DNA from 2 places in the Butyrivibrio sp. AE2032 genome. Region 2 is predicted to be linked to the other one. Evidence: riboswitches for the same ligand, from Rfam matches in the RefSeq annotation. Region 2 holds a riboswitch; the other holds the start of a gene.

Region 1 (3,356 bases), on a different contig from region 2:
TTTTTATTTCTTAGTCATGGTTATGAGTCTGTAATCGAAGCCCTTTTCAAGGTTCTTCTCGATCACGATCTCTGTATAGTGCTCCGGGAGCAGCTCCTCGATAAGATTGGCCCATTCGATGAAACATATTCCGTCGCCGTAGAAGTAATCCTCATAGCCGATCTCATCCATCTCGCTGATGTCGCCAATCCTGTACACATCAAAATGATAGAAAGGAAGTCTTCCCTCGTCGTACACCTGCAGGATAGTGAAGGTAGGACTGCTGACAGGCCCCTTTATTCCGAGACCTTTTGCTACACCCTGGGTAAGGACAGTTTTGCCAACTCCCAGGTCTCCGATCAGGGTAAATACGGTACCGGGGGCTGCGCTCTCTCCGATACGGCGTCCGATCTCAAAGGTTTCCTCCGGAGTATTTGTTTCATGTCTGGTTACAATTTCCATGCGAATCTCCCAACGCTTGCACTAGGTGATATGCAGATTTCTCCACTTTAGTCTTCTATATCACCAAGTATACCACAAATAGAATGGTGCATTACATAAAAAATGAGCACCACGGGTAGTTCCCATGGCGCTCGGTGGAGATTATTATAAATGGATTTTCAGCCGAGTACTTAGGCCTCGTTTACCTTAGCTGCCTTCTTAAGACTTGGAGTAAGCTTAAGGATTGGGCTGAGCTGCTTGTAAACAAGGAATGTAAGAACGCTGTCTGCAACGCCCTTTAAAAGATTGAAAGGTGCTACACAAAGAGCACAGAATGTAAACAGGTTTGTAACTGCAGGGTTAATTGCTGTTCCTGCTGCTATGAAAGCATCAACGCCCTGTCCGAATGCAACTGCATAAGCAGGAAGCAGGAAGAATGCGTTAATGAATGCACCTACAAATGTGATGCAAAGTGTACCTGTCAGGCAGCTGATAAGAGCTGTCTTTCTGGTCTTCTTAAATCTGTAGATGACTGTTGCAGGGATTACAAAAGCTGAGCCAACAACAAAGTTTGCGATCTCACCGATGAATCCAGGTGTAGGACCCTGAATTGCAATGTTCAACACAACCTTGATGAACTCGATCATTACTGCAACCATAGGGCCTGCTGCGAATCCGCCGATAAGAGCAGGAATATCACTGAAGTCAAATTTGTAGAATGATGGTGCAAACGGAAGAGGGAATTCAAAGAGCATCAGGATAAAAGAGATAGCTGCGAAAACGCCGATTATGGCAATCTTCCTTGTGCTAAACATATCCTCAGTTGCTCCTGTCTGCTTGATCTCGCGCTTGCGTGCCTGTGTCTCTGCAAAGTATGCGATGGCAAAAGCTGCCAGGATCAGTAGCGTAAGTGCTACAAAGTGCTGTGTGTTGCTCGCGATCATCTCGAGAGCGGATTTTAAGTTGTTCATTTTTTCTCCTTCTTTCTCATCGGGTAAATGGTATTTGTTTTGAAGGAGAGATAAAGTGGGAAAAAATAAGGAAGTTGTTTTTCACTAGGCTCGAGAGAACTTCGCCAAGTGTAAAACAACCGGTTTGCACTAGATTCGTCAAAACCTCATCAAGTGCTCTGCACGACACTTCTTCTCTCATCCAGACTTTACTGTCGGTTCTGGAGTTTCACCAGATCAGCCACCGAAGTGGGTCGCGGACTATACCGCCGGTAGGGAATTTCACCCTGCCCCGAAGAATTTATTTTATGTGGATATGATATTACTGTGAAACATTGCTGTCAAGCCCTAATTGACAAGCGTTTAAGGCAAAAATATAATTAAATGTATGAAAAAAGTAATCAGCAAACAGTTAATACCTGGCATGATACTGGCCAGCGATGTCTTCACCCATGAATCTAACAACAAACTCATGGAAAAAGGTACCGTGATCACCCAGAAAGACATTGCAAGACTGGTCTTCTACTCAATAAATGATGTCCTTGTAGAGGACGAACCTGCCCAGACCCTGGATGAAGGCTTAGCTTCAGGGCTTACTTATTCTGAGCGCTTAAAGAATTCTGAAGATTTCAAAGAGTTTAAAAAAGATTTCGAACAGTGCGCAGATAAATTCGAGCACTCCATAAAAGACATAATAGCAGGCAACAAGGAACTTGACCTTGACCAGATGATGTCTCCCATCTATTCACTTCTTGGAGATGGAAAAAGAGCATCAAGCATCTTCGATATGCTCCATAATCTTCGCATGTACGATGATGCAACCTACACGCACTGTATAAATGTTGCACTGATAAGCAATATCTTAGCCCAATGGCTCAAATGGAACGAATCCGAGATTCAGACCGCTACCCAGGCAGGGCTTCTACACGATATAGGAAAGCTACTTATTCCCGACAACATCATAACAAAACCCGGACATCTAACCGATGATGAGTACGCCATAATCAAAACCCATCCTCAGAAGGGTTATGATGCGCTGGAAAAGCTCGAGGTCAGCAGCCATGTTAAGAATGCAGCACTTATGCACCACGAAAGATGCGATGGTTCTGGTTATCCTTTAAAACTGACCGGACCACAGATAGATAAATTTGCCAAAGTAGTGGCCATAGCAGATGTATACGATGCCATGACCAGCTCAAGGTACTACAGAGGTCCACTTTGTCCATTCATTGCGATATCAATGTTTGAAGAAGGCTTTGACAGATATGACCCAGAAATGCTTCTCGCCTTCCTTCACAACATCGTTAATACTTATCTTTTCAACACAGTAAGACTTAATACCGGAGAAATCGGCGAGATCATATTCATCAATATAAACGCACTGTCCAAGCCTACCATAAAGGTTGGAAATGATTATATTGATCTTAGCAAATGTCCGGGAGTATATATTCAAGAGATCATCTGAACGATATAGGGTAACAAGTAGAAAGGACCTGGCATACTGTATGCCAAGTCCTATTTGTTACCTTACGCGTGCTTAAGCTTAAACTTCTGCACGTCTCTATCTTCTTCAACCTTCTCGATCTGTCCACCCAGCTCTCTGAGTTTGATCTCGAAGTCCTCATAGCCTCTTTCAATGTACTTGATATCCTCTACTGTAGAAAAGCCTTCTGCAGTGAGAGCTGCGATAACAAGTGCTGCTCCGGCACGAAGGTCCGGTGCTGAAACTGTGGCGCCTGTATATCTTTCAACGCCTTCTATAATAGCTGTACTTCCTTCAACCTTGATGCTGGCGCCCATTCTGGTGAGCTCATCAACATACTTGAAACGGCTTTCGAAAATACTCTCTGTTACGATACTGATACCACTGGCAAGACCAAGTGCCACTGTGATCTGTGGCTGCATATCCGTAGGATATCCTGGATATGGAAGGGTCTTAACATGTGTATTCTGAAGTCTCTTTGTAGCCACTACTCTGACTTCATC
Region 2 (3,356 bases):
GGGTCTCATCGCTCAGGATGTACTCCTTAAAGCTCTTCGAATACATTTCCTTGCTGCTGATCAAAGAGTTACTTCCTTCCTGCTGCCTTAATCCTCAAAAGAATCAGGGAACTTGTAGTCTCCGAAAGACGCGCGTACCGTCTTGTGGACATCCTTCGCATCCCCTTCGGGAGGCGTCATGTAATCGCCGTAGAGCTTCGTGAGCGCCGCGTCGTAATCCCTCTGCATCCTGACCTCAAACCCCTCGAACATGCCGGGGACCGTCGGGAACACCTGGTCGTATCTTAAGAGCGATGCCCTTATGTCGACTGCTTCCAGGTCATCGAAATTAATTATGTAATCGCTCTTCGGGTGCTGCACGAGCTGCTTATATTTCTCATACTGCTTCCTCGAAGCATCCGGATCGTTGTGATGGAAATCATACATAAGGCGCTTCATGAGGCTCATCACGAATGCCCTCGCACCCCTGTTCTTAACGATCTTCGACTTGAACTTGTAGTACATGTATCTGCGCTTGAGCTTCAGCGCCTTCTTGATCGTATCCTCAATCTTCGCAGGATCGTTGTCCACATAATCGAAAAGGAAGATGTCCAGATTGATCGCCTTGCCGAACTTGTCGCCGCTCAGCTCAAAGCAGTCGTTCCAGTACCCGAGCTCCATCTCCGTTCCGAGATAGTAGAGTCTCGGATAGACCTTCTCATGCCATTCGTAATCGCCGTCAGGACTTGCCAGATAAAGGTTCCCCGTATCCTGTGACTCGAAGACCTTCCTGAACTTCTCATAATCCTCGCGCATCATGCCGACATCGGCGTCATCATCCCATGGGATGAATCCCTGATGCCTGACCGCACCCAATTCGGTACCGTAGCAAACGAAGTATTCTATATCGTTGTCTCTGCAGATCTTGTCGAACTGGCGCAGCATGTCAGTGATGACATACTGGACCTTTTTCCTCGTATCTGATGAAATCCTCTCCATATATCCACTCCCGGCAGATTCACGGCAAGCGAACATAGACCCGCTCCGGCCGTGATAAGCGATTATAACACTATAATTTATTACAAGCAAAATTATATAAATATGACTCCGTAGTGAACGGCGGCCCGTTTCCGCTTCTTCGTCTCGTTCATAGTATCGAGCTTGCGATTCTGCAGTGCTCACGTTTCCGTACGAGTTCATAGCATTCAGCTTGCGACTTCCGCACAAGCGAAGCGCGGAGGACCCGGAGCAAGCGGAATTGCTATGAACGAGTCTTTACAAATCGTCTTTCCAATGTATAATTGAGGCGTCCAAGGCGGAGTGTGATTCTCCGACCGGCGGTGAGCGCCAGAAGCGTAAGCCCGCAAGCCTCATAATTTTTTTCAAGGTGAGGTTGACCCAGTGAGATTCTAGGGGCCGACGGTAAAGTCCGGAAGAAAGGAAGTGTATTTTCTATGACTGAAACTCAAGTAACCGTTAAGGCGGATTCCCGTGCTGCGCGCAAGATCATGATCCGCCGCATCGCCGCATGCGCCATCCTCACGGCAATGGCAGTACTCCTGATGTATCTCGAAGTGCCGCTCCCGTTCATGCCGGCATTCCTGAAATTCGATTTCGCCGAGCTTCCCGTACTCATCGGCACATTCGCTCTCGGCCCGGTCTGGGCCATCGTGATCGAGCTTCTAAAGAATCTCATCCACCTTCCCGTCACACAGACAATGGGTATCGGAGAGCTTTCAAACTTCATCACCGGAGTCATCTATGTCGGCACGGCAGGTCTCATCTACCGCAAGTTCCGCACGAGAAAAGGCGCTGCAGTATCCATGATTATCTCAACACTCGTTCTCGCTCTGATCGCAATCCCCGTAAACGCATTCATCACATTGCCTCTCTACGGTTCTGCGATGGGATTCCCTCTTGAAGCCATCATCGGAATGAGCGCAGGCGCCAATCCGCTCGTAAAGGACAAGATCTCGCTGCTCCTCGCAGTATTCGTTCCCTTCAACCTTTTCAAGGGTATCGTTGTCGGCACGATCACATTCTTCGTTTACAAGCCTATCTCAAAGCTGATCAACAGGACTTACGATCAGACGCACGAACAGCCCAAGAACAAAAGGGCGTGATACTTTCGTCTGCAGAAGGTGCACCAGTGCTGATTTTCGTGCTGTTTTTAACCGGATTTCGGTACTGAAAAATGCACTTTTAACCTTTTTGCTCTTTTGAGTACGTTTTTTCGCCGTAATCCGTACTCTCCGGTGCACTTCGCGGAATCACCCTGTCACGCTGAGATGCATATCAGAGCACTCTTGCCGATCCTATCTTCTCCCGACCGCATTCTCGGCGATCATGGATATCGCCTTGACCGACTGAGGCCATTCGGGATGTGCTACCGGGAAGACGTGGTGCATTATGAGGTCGCCGTCGTTTTCGGCATCGTAGAAGAGCACGTTCTCGAAATGCTTGCTGAACTCGCGGTCCTGTTCGCGGAGGAAGTCCTCTTCGCCCGTGATTATCGCGAGCCTTAAGTCGGTGTCGCGCTCCGCTATGAGGTTGAGATCGTAGACATAATCCGGAAGGCGCAGAGGTTCATTTTTGGTGTTGATCTGTTTCTCGAAATATATACCAGGGAAACCTTTCCTGGGGTTTCTGATGCCGGGACAGACAAGGCCGGCCGACTGAACGGTGCCGTTGAGCTTTTCGAAAACCCACAGGCCGTGACGGATATGTCTGCTCCTTGCGGCAATGGCGACAAGGTAAGCCAGGTACCCGCCGGCGGAATCTCCGACAGTATGGAAGGTCCTGATGCCGTATTTGCTGCTGATGTAGTTCATCGCATGGAATATCTCGTTTACTATCTGCGATATGTCGGAATCGGGCATTAGAGTGTAGTCGACATTTACGACCGGGATGCCGGCCTTTATCGCAAGGTGCATGCCGAAGTTCTGGTCAAGGACCTTGCTGCCGTATACGAATGCTCCGCCGTGGATCAGGATGAAGCATTCCTTGGGGCCGTAACAGCCGAACGGTGTATAGACGTCGAGCTTTAAGGGTTCGTTTCCGTTCTTGTAAACGAAGTCCATCTCCGCCTTGCATTCGGCCGGGAAAACCTCTTCTTCGAGTCTCGGTGCGTCGCTGATCGTGCAGTTCTTTATGAAGAGCTGTCTGTTCTTCTCTGCTTTATAACGGACAAAAGAATTGAGCATGTGACGCCTCCTTTATGTGAGGTCAGCCTTTCTTCAGCGAGACAGGCTTGGTCCTTGGTAACAGCAGACCGGCGATGATCCAGAAATACGGTGCAACATTCATAATGCTGCTGCTCAATGTGGCCTGTGCCGCGTATGCGATGAAGACGCCCAGGAAGATCCATGTGAGGCTTC

What was found. Region 2 has a riboswitch for FMN ahead of BO18_RS23145 (ECF transporter S component). Riboswitches for the same ligand answer to the same signal wherever they lie in the genome.
Region 1: linked by a shared signal. The riboswitch ahead of BO18_RS10615 (ECF transporter S component) and the one ahead of BO18_RS23145 (ECF transporter S component) in region 2 are both predicted to bind FMN.

The regions. Positions count from the first base shown of each region.
Region 1 is NZ_JNLF01000003.1:1,954,261-1,957,616, reverse strand. Features, by position in the region: gene tsaE (tRNA (adenosine(37)-N6)-threonylcarbamoyltransferase complex ATPase subunit type 1 TsaE) at 4-441, opposite strand; gene BO18_RS10615 (ECF transporter S component) at 612-1,391, opposite strand; FMN riboswitch at 1,557-1,674, opposite strand; gene BO18_RS10610 (HD-GYP domain-containing protein) at 1,759-2,835, shown strand; gene BO18_RS10605 (UDP-N-acetylglucosamine 1-carboxyvinyltransferase) at 2,898-3,356, opposite strand, start outside.
Region 2 is NZ_JNLF01000005.1:1,225,253-1,228,608, forward strand. Features, by position in the region: gene BO18_RS23135 (LicD family protein) at 1-64, opposite strand, end outside; gene BO18_RS23140 (LicD family protein) at 88-978, opposite strand; FMN riboswitch at 1,282-1,428, shown strand; gene BO18_RS23145 (ECF transporter S component) at 1,434-2,102, shown strand; gene BO18_RS23150 (alpha/beta hydrolase) at 2,295-3,182, opposite strand; gene BO18_RS23155 (O-antigen ligase family protein) at 3,205-3,356, opposite strand, start outside.